One region of the Rhodococcoides sp. S146-33 genome, then DNA from elsewhere that is predicted to be linked to it. Evidence: predicted binding sites of a transcription regulator. Region 1 holds the regulator's gene; each other region holds the start of a gene.
What was found. The regulator LexA, encoded in region 1, represses DNA repair genes until DNA is damaged. The targets are predictions, from matches to a motif close to CGAACANNTGTTCG.

Region 1 (4,284 bases):
TTCGCGCAAGGAATTCGGACTGCGTATCCGGTCTCGGAGAAACGCATCGAGAAGGCAATCGCGGATGAGGCCCGCTGAAGGTCGAACCGTCAGTCGATGTCCGCAGATTCGCGGTGCTTGCGCAGTTCGTGGATTTCTTTCTCGAAATCCTCGGCCGAACTGAACGAGCGATACACGGACGCAAATCGCAGATACGCGACCTCGTCGAGGTCGCGTAGCGGACCGAGAATGGCCAACCCCACCTCGTTACTGGGAATTTCGGCGGAGCCGGCGGCACGAATGGCGTCTTCCACCTGCTGAGCCAAGAGATTCAGCGCGTCGTTGTCGACATCTCTGCCCTGGCAGGCCCTGCGCACTCCTTTGACGACTTTTTCACGGCTGAACGGTTCGGTCACTCCGCTCCGCTTCACGACTGCGAGCACGGCGGCCTCGACGGTGGTGAATCGCCGACCGCATTCCGGGCAGGAGCGACGACGCCGAATTGCCTGCCCCTCGTCCATCTCACGCGAATCGACCACGCGTGAGTCGGGATGCCTGCAGAACGGGCAATGCATGAAGGAGCCTCCGTCGTAGCCGATGCGCCGACATCGAACATGCGTGTCGGAGCAATCAGTCGAGGATACTCAGTCATCGGCGTGTGCGATGGGGCCGGTGGTCATCTGCCGGGCGCGTACTCGACCACGGCACCGTCGTGAACCTCGACGACGCCTGCGGGCTGCACCCCAGCGCCGGGCGCATCGGCTCGTAGGTTCGCGATGCCGATCAGGCCACCGGCAACGACGACGGCTGCGAGCACCCACAGCACCAGCGATCGCAGCCGGACCGGCTGACCGGCGAAGTGCGCCGAGGTCTCGTCGAAGTCGCGATCGGCTGCCTCGCGGTCGGTGACATCGGTCCAGGACGACTCCAGAACCGGCAGGCACGGAGTCGTGTACGCACCGCGCATCGCGATGGAGCTCCGCAACGCAGGACGAGCACGGCGACGACGTTCGACGACAGTGGACCGGCTACGGACACCTGCGGTGGTGGGGCGATCGGTGATGATGGTCATCGGAACCTCGTCTTCGCTCGTTGGATCGATTGTTCGATCAGGCGTTCGATGGACGCTTGTTCGAAGTTCTATCACGAGCCTCCGACAAAGTCTGCAGAAAACGCGACACGAGTCGAACAGATGTTTGATTCAACAGCTGATACACGCTAGATTCGTGTCAGAAACCACACGCCACACGAGTCGACACCATCAACTCCAGTCCGCGCAGACCGAACCACGCAGACCGGATCCAGGACACCAGCAGGAGGCCGACAGCATGAAGGACCAGACCTCGACGAGGTCGACCACGGGTTCCAAGACGACCGGTTCCAAGGCGACCACGTCCGTGCCTACGAAGGCCGCCGCAGGGAAGCCTGCCGCGGAACCGACGCCCAAGGCCATGGAAGTCGGCACCGACATCAGCGCCGGCCTGACGGAGCGACAGCGAAAGGTGCTCGAGGTCATCCGAGCTTCGGTGACCGAGCGCGGCTACCCGCCCAGCATTCGTGAGATCGGTGATGCCGTCGGCCTGACGTCGACGTCGTCCGTTGCCCATCAGTTGCGCACTCTGGAGCGAAAAGGATTCCTGCGGCGCGACGCCAACCGCCCTCGCGCGGTCGACGTCCGCGGACTCGACGAGGTACAGGCCGATCAGGCTGCTGCCGCGGTCGACGGATCGTCCGAGGAACAGGATCGCTTGCCGACGCCGACGTTCGTGCCGGTTCTGGGACGAATTGCCGCCGGTGGACCGATCCTGGCCGAGGAAGCCGTCGAGGACGTGTTTCCGCTCCCCCGCGAGCTGGTCGGTCAGGGTTCGCTGTTCCTGCTCAAGGTCGTGGGCGAGTCGATGATCGATGCAGCCATCTGTGACGGCGACTGGGTGGTGGTTCGTCAGCAATCCGTGGCAGACAACGGAGACATCGTGGCGGCGATGATCGACGGTGAAGCGACCGTCAAGACGTTCAAGCGGTCGAAGGGCGAGGTGTGGCTGCTGCCGCACAACCCGCTGTTCGAGCCGATTCCGGGAAACAACGCTGCCATCCTCGGCAAGGTCGTCACCGTGATGCGCAAGCTGTAGAGAACAGCACCGAAACGCGAAGGGCCGCAGCACAGTGTGCTGCGGCCCTCGTGCTTTTCGGATCAGCGGATCATAGATTCAATCCGCGGCCGATGATCTCTTTCATGATTTCGGTCGTGCCACCGTAGATGGTCTGCACCCGAGAATCCATGTAGGCCTTGGCGATCGGATATTCCTTCATGTAGCCGTAGCCGCCGTGCAACTGCAGGCACCGGTCGATCAGCTTGACCTGGTTCTCGGTGGTCCACCATTTCGCCATGGCGGCTTCCTGCACGGTCAACTTGCCATCGTTGAGCAGTTCGATGAACTTGTCGACCATGATGCGGGTGGCGGTGGTTTCGGTGGCCAACTCCGCCAACACGAAGCGGGTGTTCTGGAACTTGCCGATCGACTTACCGAAGGCCTTGCGATCTCGGCAGTACTGGATGGTCATGTCCAGGGCCGATTCCATGGCCGCGGCGGCGACAACAGCGATCGAGAGCCGTTCCTGCGGAAGATTCTGCATGAGGTAGATGAAGCCCATGCCTTCTTCACCGAGCAGATTGGCTGCGGGCACGCGAACGTCCGTGAAGCTGAGTTCGGCGGTGTCCTGGGCCTTCATCCCGATCTTGTCGAGATTGCGGCCGCGCTCGAAACCTGGCATGTCGCGCTCCACGACCAGCAGGCTGAAGCCCTGGGCACCCTTCTCGGGGTCGGTGCACGCCACGACGATGATCAGATCGGCGTTGATTCCGTTAGTAATGAACGTTTTCGATCCGTTCAGTACCCAGTCGTCGCCGTCGCGAACGGCCTTGGTCTTGATGCCCTGCAGGTCGCTTCCGGTGCCCGGCTCGGTCATGGCAATCGCGGTGATCAGCTCACCCGAGCAGAATCCGGGGAGCCAGCGCTGCTTCTGTTCGTCGTTCGCCAACTCGATGAAGTACGGCGCGACGACGTCGTTGTGCAGGGTGAAGCCGATGCCGCTGTAGCCGCCGCGGGTGGTTTCCTCGGTGACGATTGCGTTGTAGCGGAAGTCCTTGACGCCACCGCCACCGAACTCCTCCGGTGCGGCCGTTCCGAGGAAGCCCTGCTTGCCGGCCTCGACCCAGACGCCGCGGTCGACGATGTTCTGCTCTTCCCACTTCGCGTGATTGGGGGCTACGTGCTGTTCGAGAAACTTCCGGTACGACTCCCGGAACAGTTCGTGCTCGGGCTCGAAAAGTGTGCGTTCCACGCAGATCTCCTTGTTCGGTGCGCACCGTCGTCGACCGCGAGAAAGGGGTGTCACAGCGCGGTCGTCGGTGCGACTGACGTCACCGTTCAAGACTACTTTCGCGGTGCACCGGGGGTCGATGACCAAAACGTGCGCGATCCGTGACCGCCCCCGCTACGTCCGCCGAGACGCGGTACTTTTCGCGAGCGCCGAAACGATCGGATAACCGACCAGAATGCCGAGCGAACCCCACGCGATTCCGCCGAGTTCGACCGAACCGACCGACAGCGTGAGGTCGCCGATACCCGCGACCAGTGCCGCGGCAACGACGATCAGGTTGACCGGATCGGCGAAGTCCACCTTGGCGTCGGTCCAGATGCGAACGCCCAGCAGCCCGATGAGTCCGTACAGAACCAGTGTTGCCCCGCCGATGACCCCGTCGGGAACGGTGAAGATGAGGGCACCGAACTTGGGCGAGAACGCGAGCACTATCGCGGTGAAGGCCGCGACCCAGTACGCGGCCGTGGAGTAGACGCGGGTGGCGGCCATGACCCCGATGTTCTCCGCGTACGTGGTGGTACCCGAGCCGCCGGCAGCACCGGCCAGGGTGGTCGCCAACCCGTCGGCAATCAGCGCGTCACCGGCGACGTCGTCGAGGTTCTTGCCGGTCATCGCCGCGACTGCTTTGACGTGTCCGACGTTCTCGGCCACGAGGACGATGACTACGGGCAACGCCACCAGGATCACCGACAGCTCGAACGACGGTCCACGAAACTCGGGCAAGCCGATCCAGCTCGCGGCGCTCAAGGCATCCAGGCGTAGTTGCGAAATTCCCCCGGTGACGGCCGCGAAGACCCAGCCGACCACGACGCCGAGCAGAATCCCGAGCCGGCCCAGCAGTCCGGGTCCCACGGCTGTGGCCAGCAGAATGGCAACCAGCGTCACGGCAGCGATCAAGGGCTGCGCCTCGAACGACGTCGTTGC
Region 2 (4,284 bases), on a different contig from region 1:
CCCTGGTGAGCGAATACCGCAGAGCCCCAGTTGTATCCGCTTCGCTTGGCCAAAGCGACGGAACGGTCCTGCTGATAGTCCGCATAGGTGAACGGTCCCGATCCGATATTGGTGCCCAAGCACCGAGACTCCGCCGACTGGGCCGACGTCGCGGTGGACTGAATCCCGAGCTGAGGCGTCGAACTCGCCTGCAGAAACTGCGCATTGGGTGCCGAGAAGTCGATGCGAACCGTGAGCGGATCGACGACCGTGGCACCTTGGTACCCGGTGAGGTAACTGGCGGCCAGCGGCGCCTTGGCGGCACCGAGGGTGCCGGTGATGGCGTCGAAATTGTCCTTGACGGCGGTGGCGTCGAGCGGAGTGCCGTCACTGAACGTCACGCCATCTTTCAGCTGGAAGGTGAAGGATTTCGCGTCGGGAGTCACTTCCCAACTTTCGGCCAACCACGGCTCGATCTCGCCGGTGTCAGAGTTCTGGTCGGTGAGCGAATCGACCACCTGGCGAGTCACGTAGATCGTTTGATTCGTACCCGCCTGCGCCGGATCGGAGCAGGTGGGAGCCCCGGACAGGCCGTAACGCAGCGTCCCTCCGGACTGCGGTGGTCCGGCGTCGGCGGCCGAGGTGGTGGCGCTACCTGCGCACCCGGCGAGCAATGTGGCGGTGGCGGCAACTACTCCGGCCACCAGAAGTACAGGGCGAGTGGACACGTGGGTGTCTCCGGTATCTGGTCGATCGCGCGCACGGTCCAGCGTCCGAGCTGGGTGTGCCCAGGAAGGAGTGCGCGCAGATGATGAAGTGAAACGTGAAGTACGAGCTGAGCCGAAATGTCAGCTGAGACAGGTCGACCCGTTCAGACGGCACAGATCGACATGAAGCCGACGACATCCGTCGACAAAGCCTGAGGCGACTCGGGTGTTCACGTGTATTCCTCCATCGGTCCCGGCGGTAGCACCCTCACCCGACGAGCGGGGGGTTGCTGCGACGTCATAGAGCCAGGTCTCTCGGTCGCTCTGGATGGTCCTTCGTATTCGATACTACGAGAGGGTAGGCGCAGTTGCCAACCGGGGTAGAAAATGGACTTACCGACGAAAGTCTCGAACAGAGTGAACGGACGAGCCCTCCCAATCAGACGGCAACTGTCAATTCCGCTTTTTCACTGACGACCGAATCCGAATCAAGCTGTCGCTCAACCATATCGGATCGCACGTCGATCATGCGTTGCACCCAAAAGTCGACCGTTTCACCAGCGGCGCAAAACCGATCCAGCACGTCCATACACAGCCAGGTCGCAACCGAAAAATCCTGCTCCGCCCCGTCGAGACCCATGAGTGCCAATTCTTCGCCCACGGCGATGAGAGCGCAATCGACACCGGCACTACTGCGCTCCAGCCATCCCAACGCCCGACGGAGATACTCCCAATCGGCTGCGGGCACAGGTTCGATGGCCGATTGCCTGCACAATTCCGCCGTCGCGACGAGCGCGTCCACAACCGGCCCCGACAGTGCACCGTCGAGTTCGACGAGCATGCCCCGATCGGAATCTATGAGGTCGGCCATGTAGCGCCAGCGGGTCGAAGGGGCGACATCCTCCGGCCACAGGTCAGTCGTACCGAACTGAAGTCGACTGATCAGTTCTTTCGATGAACTGCACGAAGCGGCGAAACGGAATGCGTCGTTCATGTCGATCATCCCCACTGGGTCGTAACACAACATTGGACACCGGCTCGGCACTCGAGTTCGGAGGTACTGCCAAGCAGTGGCTTTCGTCACCGATGCAAGCAACGATGCTGTGGTCGTTACGACCGCCTTGGGGGATATTGAACGCCCTCACCAGCATCTACGCGACTCGTCGTTACTGAAAATCGACAACGTCACACTTGTGGTCGATGTGTAATCCGCCACATACTGCAGCACTTCGACTCGGCATCCCGGCAGCCGAGCGCGAGTTGGAACGCGTGTTCGAAAGTCTGTCGGTGGGTCGCGATAGATTCTGTTCATGCTTTCGGGGGACGGCGGATCAGGGGTGGACGGCATCGAGACGGTGCCGCCTCCCCCTGTCGTGTCCGATCCCGCACTGTCGGCGCTGATCGACCGGGTCGAGTCCGCGGTGGCGGAGTTGGCCGGGCAGGGGTCGGTGTCGTGGACGAACGCCGACCGGCGTGCGGTGATCCAACGCATGGAAACACTCACCCGATCCGTGACCGCGTACTCGTACACCTGGCTCAACGAGCTGATCGATCAGCGCGGCCTCGATGTGTATCCCGGCTCGGTACCGTGCTCGGTGGCATGGATGCTGCGCATCACCCCACGCGCCGCCGGAGCGCGAGTGCGTCTGGCCGCCGAATTGGGGGATCGCACCGCACTGTCCGGTGAAGTCCTACCTCCGTTGTTGCCGCACACCGCGGCAGCGCTGCGGGCGGGATTGCTCGATGCCAAACATGTGCAGATGATCCGCGAATTCTTCAAGCACTTGCCGGCCAGTGTCGATCCGCAGACCCGCGATCTCGCCGAACAGCAATTGGTGGGCTACGCCTGCACCCGACGGCCCGACGACTTCGCGCCGTTGGTGGCTCACCTGGATTCGATCCTCAGCCCCGACGGCGACTACGACGAAGACGAGGACGAGGACGAGAACGGCAAGCCCAAGCCGAAGAAGCGTCGGGATGCGTTCTTCTATCTCGGTGAGCAGGGTGCCGACGGGATGTCGGACGGGAAGTTCTGCGTCGACTCCGAACTGCGGGCCTACCTCGAGGCCCTGTTCTCCAAAGCCGCGAAACCGGGGGTGAACAATCCTGCCGACCCGACATCGGTCGTCCACGACGACGAAGACTGCGAGACCAGCAGCGACGACGAAGACGGCGAGACCAGTAGCGACGACGAGCGCGGCGGGAGCGGCAGCGACGACGAGGGCGACCAGAGCGGCAGTGCCACAGCGCCGAAGGCCGAGCCGACCACCCACGAAGCAGACTCCAGTGACGCCGAGTCCACCGATGGAGGCCCGTGGGATGAGACGGACTGCGACGATGGCGCCGACTGCGGTGAATGCGACGGTGCCGACTGTGGTTGCGGCACAGCACCCGACGGCACAGCACACGACGACACAGCTGCAGCCAACGGCAGTGCCGAACCAGGCGACACAACCGACGCAGCCGAGACCGACGACGACCCCAACGGATCCGATACCGATACCGACACCGACACCGACACCGACACTGCGGCACGCGCCGCTGCCGCTGCGCGGGATCGACGCACCCAGAACGAACGCCGCCACGACGCCCTGAAACTGGCACTCCGGCACACCCTCGCCTCCGGAACCCTCGGCACCCACCGCGGCCTACCCGTCACCGCCATCGTCACCATGAGCCTCAAAGACCTCGAATCGGGCTGCGGATACGCCATGACCGGCACCGGATCCCGCGTCTCCATCCGCGACGCCATCCGCATGGCCTCCCACGCCCGCCACTACCTCACCATCTTCGACGACCACGGCAGAGCCCTCTACCTCGGCCGATCCAAACGCATCGCCTCCGCCGACCAACGCATCGTCCTCATCGCCCGCGACCGCGGCTGCAGCTTCCCCTCCTGCACCCGCCCCGCGACCTGGTGCCAAGCCCATCACGTCGACGACTGGACCGACGGCGGGCCCACCGACATCGACGCCCTCACCTTCGGCTGCGACATGCACCACGCCCTCGTCGGCACCGGACCAAGAAAATGGGCGACCACCAAAACCGGAGCAGCACATCGCTACCCGGGCCGCACCCTCTGGCACCCACCCACCGGAATGGACCCACGCAGGCGTGGGCTCATCAATCACGCACACCACCCCGAAGAAGTCCTCTACCCACCAGACCACCACGGCGACACCGGCGACACCGGCGACGAGGAACCACGACAACCCGCATGACGACCCACACCAACACCACGGCACAGCCCTGCCTGCTGCACACGCCTACGCCAAAGCAATCGGGAGTGTCCGATTAACGGTGGATCCGACCTCGGTGTCGGTTAGTTACCGTTCGGGGTGATGCGTCCTTCGAAGGTGATCGCGAACGCATTGAGCGCCGGCTTCCACCTCACCGACCAGGAAAGCCTGCGCGAGCAGAAGATGTTCGGCGGTCTGGCGTTCCTGGTGCGAGAGAAAATGGTGGTATGCGTCGGCACCGGGAACCGTGCTCTGTTGGTCCGAGTGGACGAAGCTCGCGAACCCGAATACCTCGAGCACACCACGCCGTCATGGGCCGAGATCGCTCGATGGGCGCAGGGTGGATCACCGTCGATGCT
Region 3 (4,284 bases), on a different contig from region 1:
CCGCCAGTTTTCACATGGCTGGCGCAGTTCGAGCCGATGCACCAGATCTTTCTCGGCACCCGATCGATCCTGTATTTCAACGCCTCACCCGACGCCGGCCTGCTGCACTCGGTGGGTATGACGTCTCTCGGTCTGCTCATCGGGCTCGTGTTCGGACTGGTGTTCACCCTTCTCTACGACCGCAAGGGCCTCGACAGAAGCCTCGATTCCCCGGGCGCTATCTGCTGACGCCGGTACACTCGATCCAATGCTTGCTGTTGATCCGGCCGGAAGCGTGGCACCCCGACGTGCCTTCCACGCTTACCTCGACGTCGCCATCGTCGTTCTCGTACTCGTGGGCACCAACCTGATCGCGCACTTCACCACGGTGTGGGCCAGTATCGCGACGGTTCCGATTGCAGCTGTTCTGCTGGTCGTCCTGGCGAACCGTCGCGGTCTGGGATGGGCCGAACTGGGCCTGTCACCGAAGCAGTGGAAGACGGGTTCGCTGTACGCACTGGGAGCCGTCGGGGTCGTCCTCACCGTCGTCGCGATCGGCGCGTTGCTGCCATTGACTCGGCCGTTCTTCATGGCCGACCGATACGCGACCGTCTCCGCCGCCATCGTTGCGTCGATGATCGTCATTCCGCTCCAGACCGTCATCCCGGAAGAACTGGCGTTCCGCGGGGTGCTGCACGGTACGTTGGGCCGCATCTACGGTGCACGGGGCGTGTTCGCGGCAGGATCTCTGCTGTTCGGGTTGTGGCACATCGCATCGTCGTTGGGCCTGACGGCCGGCAACGTCGGTCTCAGTGGATTCCTCGGCGGTGGCCTGTTCGGGCAGATCGTCGGAATCGGGCTGGCGGTCATTGCCACGGCCGCCGCCGGCGTGGTCTTCACGTGGCTGCGCAGCCGAAGCGGCAGTCTGATCGCCCCCATTGCCTTGCACTGGGCGCTCAACGGACTCGGCGCGCTGGCTGCCGCCCTCGTGTGGCACGCATCGATGAATTGATACCGATGAAAGACGATCTGCACCAGTACTTGCGCATCGCACGCCAGAACATGGTGTGGAAACTCGACGGCCTGACCGAATACCAGAAGCGTCGGCCGATGACCCCGACCGGAACGAATCTTCTGGGCATGGTCAAGCACCTGGCGTTGGTCGAATCCGGGTATTTCGGAACCACTTTCGGACGCGAGTTTCCGGCTCGTTTCGCCGAACTCGAGGCATCAGCCATGGCCCGGCTCAATGCCGACATGTGGGCGACCGCCGATGAGTCATCCGCATCCATAGTCGACCTGTACCGCCAAGCCTGGGAATACTCCGACAAGACCATCGATTCACTCGATCTGGACGCAGTCGGACGCGTCCTGCACTGGCCGGTGGAGAAGCAGGAAGTCACGTTACATCGCGTGCTGGTGCATATGTGCATCGAAACGAATCGGCATGCCGGGCACGCAGACATACTGCGCGAATTGATCGACAATTCCGTTGGACTGCGGCTCGGCAACGAAAACATGGCCGACGGCGACGCAGCGTGGTGGGCGCAGTACCGATCCGAGCTGGAAACCGTTGCGCGAGAAGCTGATCCAAACTCTTCCGACGATACGACGGGTTGACACAGCAGTTAGTTCGACTGCGGGGCGGGCTGATACCACAGGGCACCGACAGGTTTGACTTCACGAATCATTAAGTAGGGCAATAGTTTTCGATTCTACGATCCTTGTGTATCGAACGTGCGTTCGATACACTTCTCCCCATGACAACGGAGATCTGGCAACTGAGCGAGGCAGAACTCCTCGCCGACGCTGCTGATGTCTCCCACCAAATCCAGTTGATGGAAGCCCGACGGATCGCGCTCGTCGCCGAAATCGACACCCGCGTGAGCCGGGAGAAACTCGGCTTCCCCGGACCCGCCGGCTGGCTGACCTCCACCACCCTGCTCAGCCCCGGTAACGCCACCAAGATCGTCGCCCTTGCCCGCGGACTGAAGAACTTCCCCGACATCGCCGACGCCGTGAACACCGGCAGCATCTCCATCGACCACGCCGCCCTGATCCTCACCTTCGCCGAAACCCCACCGAAAAACCTCCCCCAAGAAGGCCAGGACCTCGCCCGAGCAGCACTGCTGACCGCCGCCACCGGACCCGAAGCCCGCACCGGACCACTGCGCGCCGCGATCACCACACTCCACGACACCTACGGCGACAAGAAACCACCCGACGACACCGACCGCAACGAACTCTTCGCCTCCACCACCCTCAACGGACGTCTCGTGGCGAAGATGGATTTCGACGCCATCACCGGCGAAAAATTCCTCACCGCCCTCTCACCCCTGACCGAACCCCGCCCCGCCGCCGACGGCACCCCCGACGAACGCAGCCCCGCCAAACGCCGCGCCGACGCCTTCGCACACATCCTCGACCGCTACCTCGCCTCCAGCAACCGACCCACCGAAGGCGGAGAAAAACCGCACGTCAACCTCCACATCACGTTGCGTGATCTCACCAACCTGCGCCGCACCATGAACGCCGACAGCGGCAGCGACTCTGACACTGACACTGACACAACGAGCTACGAGAACGGCAGCACCGCAACCGAATCCGACTGCAGCGGCGGTGGTGGCGACGGCAGCAGCAGCCGCGATGATTGCGGCAGCGGAAGCGGCGATGGTTGCGACAGTGGCAGCGGCGGGGGTTGCGACAGTTCGACCGGACCGGCCGCCGACCGCGGCGCGTATCGGGACCTGTTCGGTGACGGCACCACCGTCGGATGGCTCCCCTGGATGGGACCACTCTCCCGCGAGACCTCCCGGCAACTGGCCTGCGACTGCATTCTGACCGCGATCGTCATGGACGAGAACGGTTCACCGATCAACCTCGCCCGCACCGCTCGTACCGTGAACGCGAAACAGAAACGCGCCCTCACCGCCCGCGATCACGGCTGCGCGTTCCCCGGCTGCGGCAAACCCGCCGCCTGGACCGAAGGCCACCACATCTGGCATTGGACCGACGGCGGACCCACCGACATGAACAACCTCGTCCTACTGTGCGGCTTCCACCACCGACTCATCCACCACAGCGACTGGGAAGTCTTCATCGGCAACGACAACCACCCCTGGTTCGTCCCCCCGGCGACCGTCGACCCCTACCGACAACCCCGACAATCCCACGCCCGCGCCGGCCCCCACATCGCCTGAGCACACATAAAAACAATCCAGCCCCGCACCGAGAACACGGTGCGGGGCTGGAAGAGATTGGGCTCAGGAACCCGAGGGAGCTGCCGGCGGCGCGGGAGGAGTCGCACCATCAGCGGGTGCCGGCGGCGCGGGAGGAGTCGCACCATCAGCGGGAGCCGGCGGCGTTTCGCCATCAGCGGGTGCAGGCGGTGAAGGCGGGGTCGCAGCATCACCTTCGGCAGGCGGGGCAGGAGGCGTAGCACCGTCTTCCGGTGCACACACAGCACCCGGGCCACCAGCGCCCGGTCCACCCTTACCCGGACCACCATCGGCCGGACCGCCCTTGCCCGGTCCACCCGCAGGCGGGGCAGGCGGAGTTGCGCCGTCACCCGCTGCCGGTGGGGTCGGAACCGCGGGAACCGTAGATCCGTCACCGGCATCGGGAGCTGCAGGGGCCGCCGGTACCTCGGATGCATCCGACCCGCCACCACCGTCGGTTCGCTGTCCGAGGGCTGACGACGACGCGACCGTGGACACGCCGGGTGAGACGTCGGGCCCGGTGGCTGCGAACACTGCTGCCGTCACCAGTGCGCCGACGGCCAGGCCCGCTGCTGCGGTCGCTGCCAGCGGCACCCGTCCCTTCCAACGCTTCGGCTTGTTCTCCCGAGCTGTGCCGGCCTCGGCATTCGGTACGGGCTCGGGGTTCGATGCGGCGGGAATCGGCTGAGTCTGATCGTTCACGTTCACTCCTTGTTCGGACTGTCTCGTTCGTTTCGTTCTGTCACCGACCTTGCCGCCGCTAGCTGAAGTCACCCTGAAGGCGGGCGCATCTTCAGGATCACTTCAGCTGGTGGGTGACAATCGAGGCATGACATACAGTTCCGCTCCCCGGGTGATGGTGGTGGAGGACTCCTTGCCCATCCGGGAAGCGCTGGTGGCCGCGTTCGAGGACGCAGGCTTCACCGCCGCATCCTTGCCCGACGGCGACGACTTCGAATCCACGATGGCAGGCTTCCGGCCCGACGTGGTGATCCTCGACGTCATGCTGCCCGGTGCGAGAGACGGTTTTGCGCTGATCGACGTAGTCCGCCAGAGCACCGATGCGGGCATCATCATGGTCACCGCG
Region 4 (4,284 bases), on a different contig from region 1:
TGGACGACGCGTTGAACGAACACGCCGGGCAGATGTACGTGGGCTGGGTCGATTTCGCCCGGCTCCACGAGATTCTCGACCTGCGCGATGGTGATCTTGCCGGCCATCGCGGCGAGGGGGTTGAAGTTCATCGCGGTCTTGTCGAACACGAGATTTCCTGCTGTATCGCCAGTTTCGGCGTGCACCAGCGCGAAGTCGGCATTGATCGACTCTTCGAGGACGTAGCGCTTGTCGCCGAACACCCGAGTTTCCTTGGGCGGCGATGCGATGGACACCGAACCGTCCACGTTGTAGCGCCACGGCATTCCGCCGTCGGCGATGGGGCTGCCGACCCCGGCGGGGGTGAAGAATGCAGGAACGCCGTTGCCGCCGGCGCGAAGTCGTTCGGCGAGCGTGCCCTGAGGGGTCAGTTCGACCTCGAGTTCGCCGGCGAGGTACTGCCGGGCGAACTCCTTGTTCTCTCCGACGTACGAGGCGGTGACCCTGCGAATACGTCCGGCAGCCAACAGGATTCCGAGTCCGTAGCCGTCGACGCCGCAGTTGTTGGAGAACACCTCGAGCTCGTCGGCGTCGGTGTTGGCGATGGCCTCGATGAGAGCGTCCGGAATACCGCACAGCCCGAAGCCGCCGACCGCGATGGTCGCCCCACGGCCGATGTCCGCGACCGCGTCGGCAGCGGACGCGTAGGTCTTTCCTGTCACAAGAACTCCTGATGTGTTCGTTGAGCAAACGATGATTGTCAGTGAACCTGAGCTGCAGTTCGATGTGGCAGGAATGGATCGGATTGCTCGTTCGGTGAACAGTTCTGCAGTTGGTGTCCATTGAGTGGACGTATGATCCTGGGGTGACGTCAGCGGAAGCCAACGCGAGTGTGATCGGAAAGATCTGTTCGTTGCTGCGTGCAGCCGGAGCCGAGGAGCCGTCCGGGGCCTCCACCACGGCCCTCGCGCGGGCGGCAGGCATCGCGCGGCCCACCACCCACCGCTTGCTGTCCACACTCGCCGAGCAGGGATTCGTGGATCGCGACGCCGGTACCGGTCGCTGGTCGCTGGGACCGGAGATCTACCTGCTGGGGTCCATGGCGGCCCTGCGGTACGACATCACGGACCAAGCGCGAAAGGTGGTGCAGGCGTTGGCGACCGACAGTGGTGAGAGTGCCTTCCTGTCTGCTCGACGGGGTTCGGAGACGGTGTGCTTACTTCGAGTGGAGGGTAGTTTTCCCCTGCGCTCGCACGTGCTCTACGAGGGAATTCGGCTGCCGCTCGGAGTGGCGTCCGCAGGGTTGGCCATTCTCGCGCATCTACCGGATCGGGAGATCGACGAGTATCTCGATGGCGTGGACCTGGTGTCGGAGTGGGGGGAGAGTCACTCCGCAGCGGAGATACGCAGACGGATAACGCATACCCGCACCACGGGATTTGCCGTCAATCCGGCACTGCTCGTGGAGGGTAGCTGGGGACTCGGTGCCGCCGTGTTCGATCGCGCCGAGAAGCCGGCGTGGGCGCTGAGTTTGACGGGTGTCGAGACGCGTTTTCGCGACGATCGACGACGGGAGCTGGGCAAGATGCTCCTCGACGCGGCGCACCGACTCACGGTGCAACTGGGGGAGCGGCCCAGCCCCGGCTAGCTGTCGAGCTCGTCCAGAATGTCTGCGGCGTCCTGGCTGCCTGCTTCCGCCAGTCTCTGCAGTTCGGCGCGATCACCGCGTTCTCCGGCAAGTTCGACGAGGATGTCGACGGCATCGGTACTGCCTGCGTCGGCGAGGTAGCGCAGTTCGTCGAGGTCGTTTCGAGAGCCTGCGAGTTCGACCAACTGGTCGAGTGCATCCTGATCGCCTTCGCTTGCCTGGGCGCGCAAGGCGGCCAGCTCGGCCGCTGTGGAGTCGGGCTCGGTCATGGGTCGGAGTGTAGAACGATTCGGCGAATAGTGGCAGGCCAGCCGGCCTTTTTGCGGCTTGCGCGTTCTTGTCGGTGGGTCGAGATAGTCTTCATTCAGTTCGAACGCATGTTCTGAAGAGTTGCTCACCGGGGGGTGAAAAATGGGTGCAGTACCGATCGTGTCGTTGGAGGCGTTGACCGCCGCCGCGCAGGCAGAAAATCGTCAGGCGTTCCGCAAGATCGCCGCCTGCTACGACGTCCACCGGACCTGGATCACCCACGACACCAAGTTCAAGCACTACAGCCGGTACGGCCGCACCGAGATGGCGGCCGCGTTGGGGTGCTCGGCGACGGTCGCCGAATCGTACATCTCCGTCGGTGTTGCCCTGCACACGCGACTACCCCTGGTACGGACAGCATTCGAGGCCGGGGAGATCGATCTTCCGCGAGTGCGGACGGTGTGCCGGATCCTCGACAACCTCTCCGACGAGATCGTGCGCATGGTCGAGGACGAGATCGTCGAATCCGCCCGCCGCAATTCGCCCGGTCCACTCGAGACGGAAATCTGGGACATCTTGCTGCGAGTCGCCCCGGAGGAAGCGGCAGCACTACGCGAGTTCGCGAAACGATTCAGGCACATCTCCTACAACCCGGCCGGTGAGTTGGCGCGGATCCGAGCGGAATTGACTGCACCCGAGGCCGCTGCCGCGTGGCAGCTGCTCGAGGAGATGGCCGACACCCTGTGTCCGAAAGACCCCCGCGGTAAGCAAGATCGCCTGTGCGATGCGTTCATGGCGAGGATGCACGGTGAACCCCGCCTGGCATGCCTGTGCCAACGCGAGGACTGCCCGAAAGCCGATGCGGCGTTGCCCGATCGTCGGGTGCCGTTGACGATGGTCACCGTCGACATCGCCACCCTCATCGGACTACTCGCCAACCCGGCATACCTGGCCGGGCATGGCTCGATCGACCCGGATCTCGCGCGGGAGTTGGCGCGTAACAGTCAATGGCAGGTCCTGCTCACCAACGCCGTCACCCTCGCGGAGAAGCTCGGTCTGGCGGTGCAGAACCAGGAGACCGGGGAATGGGAACGACGCAGGGACGGCGAGACGGACATGGCTGCAACGGGATCCGAGGCGGGGGCTGGGACGGACGCCTATGCAGACACAAACACAGATGTAGATGTCGATGTAGACGCAGCAGATGCACCGGAGACGCCGGGAGATGCGGTCGACGAGACGGCCGAGACCGTTGGGTCCGAGGGGATCGAAAAGAATGGCGTAACCGGCGAGGTTGGCGGGTCCGAGGAGGACGAGGAGTCCACACCTGTGCTGCGACCGATCCGTCGGCAATTCCCGAAACGGGTGCCGCCGATCGGGCCCAGAAGAACGCAGCAACATGTGCAGGTGCACCGGTGACCGACCGGCAAGCGGACGCACCGTCGGCCACCGACCCCGAGGCAGCTGCTCCCTCGGAAGCCACGCCAGCTTCAGGATTGTCTCCGGAACAGGCATCGCCGGCACCTGATACCGCATCGAGCTGTGCGCAATCACGTTCGTCTGCAACACCATCCGACCCCGCAGCCTCCCACCAGAAATCAGCTGAAGGCCCGGCACCAGAAACAGGCCAGGCACCACCAATAGGCCCGGCATCAGGAACAGACCCGGCACCCGCTGCCACTGCCGCCAGCGACGACCGGCACCCGCATCGCCTGGAATCACTGACCTCCGCTGCTGCCCTGTTCTGCACCCACACCCCCGTCGGCAAGGGCACACGGCACAGCTCTGCCCTCGACCTGCCCATCGCAGGCCCGCGCGACGACAGGACGATCCACGCAGTAGGCCGGACACCCGCAGCCCGCACACCCTCAGGTATTTACCTCGGCAACGCCTCCCTCGCCGCTGCTCTCGAAGCAGCGATCGCCGCCGACCCCACCCTCGGCAAGACCGTCGCACGCGACCCCCTGACCGACCGCGCGCTGGTCTACCGACCCGACACCCTCACCGCCGCAGCGGTCCGGCTCCGCGACCGCCACTGCCGATTCCCCGGCTGCCACCGACCCGCCGACCGCTGCCAACTCGACCACATCACCCCGTTCGACCATGACAACCCCCTCGGCGGCGGCTGGACCACCGTCAACAACCTCCAATGCCTCTGCGAGTTCCACCACACCGTCAAAACCGCCGGCTACTGGAGCGCCGTCATGCTCCCGGGCGGCGCGATCCTCTGGACCTCCACCTCGAAGACCACCCGAATCACCCTGCCCGCCAACGGCACAGCCGTACCCATCCTCGACAACGACCTCAGACCACACATCCCCACCAAACCCAGACGATCCGGCATCATCGCCTACCCAGACCCACCGAACCCGCCTGGCAACGAACAGCCCGAGACAGACGACACGACA

Region 2: AC5WEY_RS08515 (HNH endonuclease signature motif containing protein) is a predicted target of LexA. The motif match lies at 1,949-1,962, and genes of this name have one in related genera.
Region 3: AC5WEY_RS05455 (HNH endonuclease signature motif containing protein) is a predicted target of LexA. The motif match lies at 1,712-1,725, and genes of this name have one in related genera.
Region 4: AC5WEY_RS07600 (DUF222 domain-containing protein) is a predicted target of LexA. The motif match lies at 1,998-2,011, and genes of this name have one in related genera.

What each region holds. Positions count from the first base shown of each region.
Region 1 covers NZ_JCAJWY010000002.1:1,099,505-1,103,788, reverse strand. The annotation lists gene hrpA (ATP-dependent RNA helicase HrpA) at 1-78, shown strand, start outside; gene nrdR (transcriptional regulator NrdR) at 90-554, opposite strand; gene AC5WEY_RS13715 (hypothetical protein) at 656-1,051, opposite strand; gene lexA (transcriptional repressor LexA) at 1,431-2,108, shown strand; gene AC5WEY_RS13705 (acyl-CoA dehydrogenase family protein) at 2,179-3,321, opposite strand; gene AC5WEY_RS13700 (uracil-xanthine permease family protein) at 3,475-4,284, opposite strand, start outside.
Region 2 covers NZ_JCAJWY010000001.1:1,758,055-1,762,338, reverse strand. The annotation lists gene AC5WEY_RS08525 (ABC transporter substrate-binding protein) at 1-707, opposite strand, end outside; SAM riboswitch class I at 928-1,021, opposite strand; gene AC5WEY_RS08520 (hypothetical protein) at 1,126-1,527, opposite strand; gene AC5WEY_RS08515 (HNH endonuclease signature motif containing protein) at 1,997-3,907, shown strand; gene AC5WEY_RS08510 (hypothetical protein) at 4,028-4,284, shown strand, end outside.
Region 3 covers NZ_JCAJWY010000001.1:1,122,812-1,127,095, reverse strand. The annotation lists gene AC5WEY_RS05470 (YhgE/Pip domain-containing protein) at 1-228, shown strand, start outside; gene AC5WEY_RS05465 (CPBP family intramembrane glutamic endopeptidase) at 248-991, shown strand; gene AC5WEY_RS05460 (DinB family protein) at 997-1,599, shown strand; gene AC5WEY_RS05455 (HNH endonuclease signature motif containing protein) at 1,740-3,179, shown strand; gene AC5WEY_RS05450 (hypothetical protein) at 3,243-3,899, opposite strand; gene AC5WEY_RS05445 (response regulator transcription factor) at 4,027-4,284, shown strand, end outside.
Region 4 covers NZ_JCAJWY010000001.1:1,576,137-1,580,420, forward strand. The annotation lists gene AC5WEY_RS07585 (CoA transferase subunit A) at 1-701, opposite strand, end outside; gene AC5WEY_RS07590 (IclR family transcriptional regulator) at 845-1,627, shown strand; gene AC5WEY_RS07595 (hypothetical protein) at 1,624-1,896, opposite strand; gene AC5WEY_RS07600 (DUF222 domain-containing protein) at 2,039-3,295, shown strand; gene AC5WEY_RS07605 (HNH endonuclease signature motif containing protein) at 3,292-4,284, shown strand, end outside.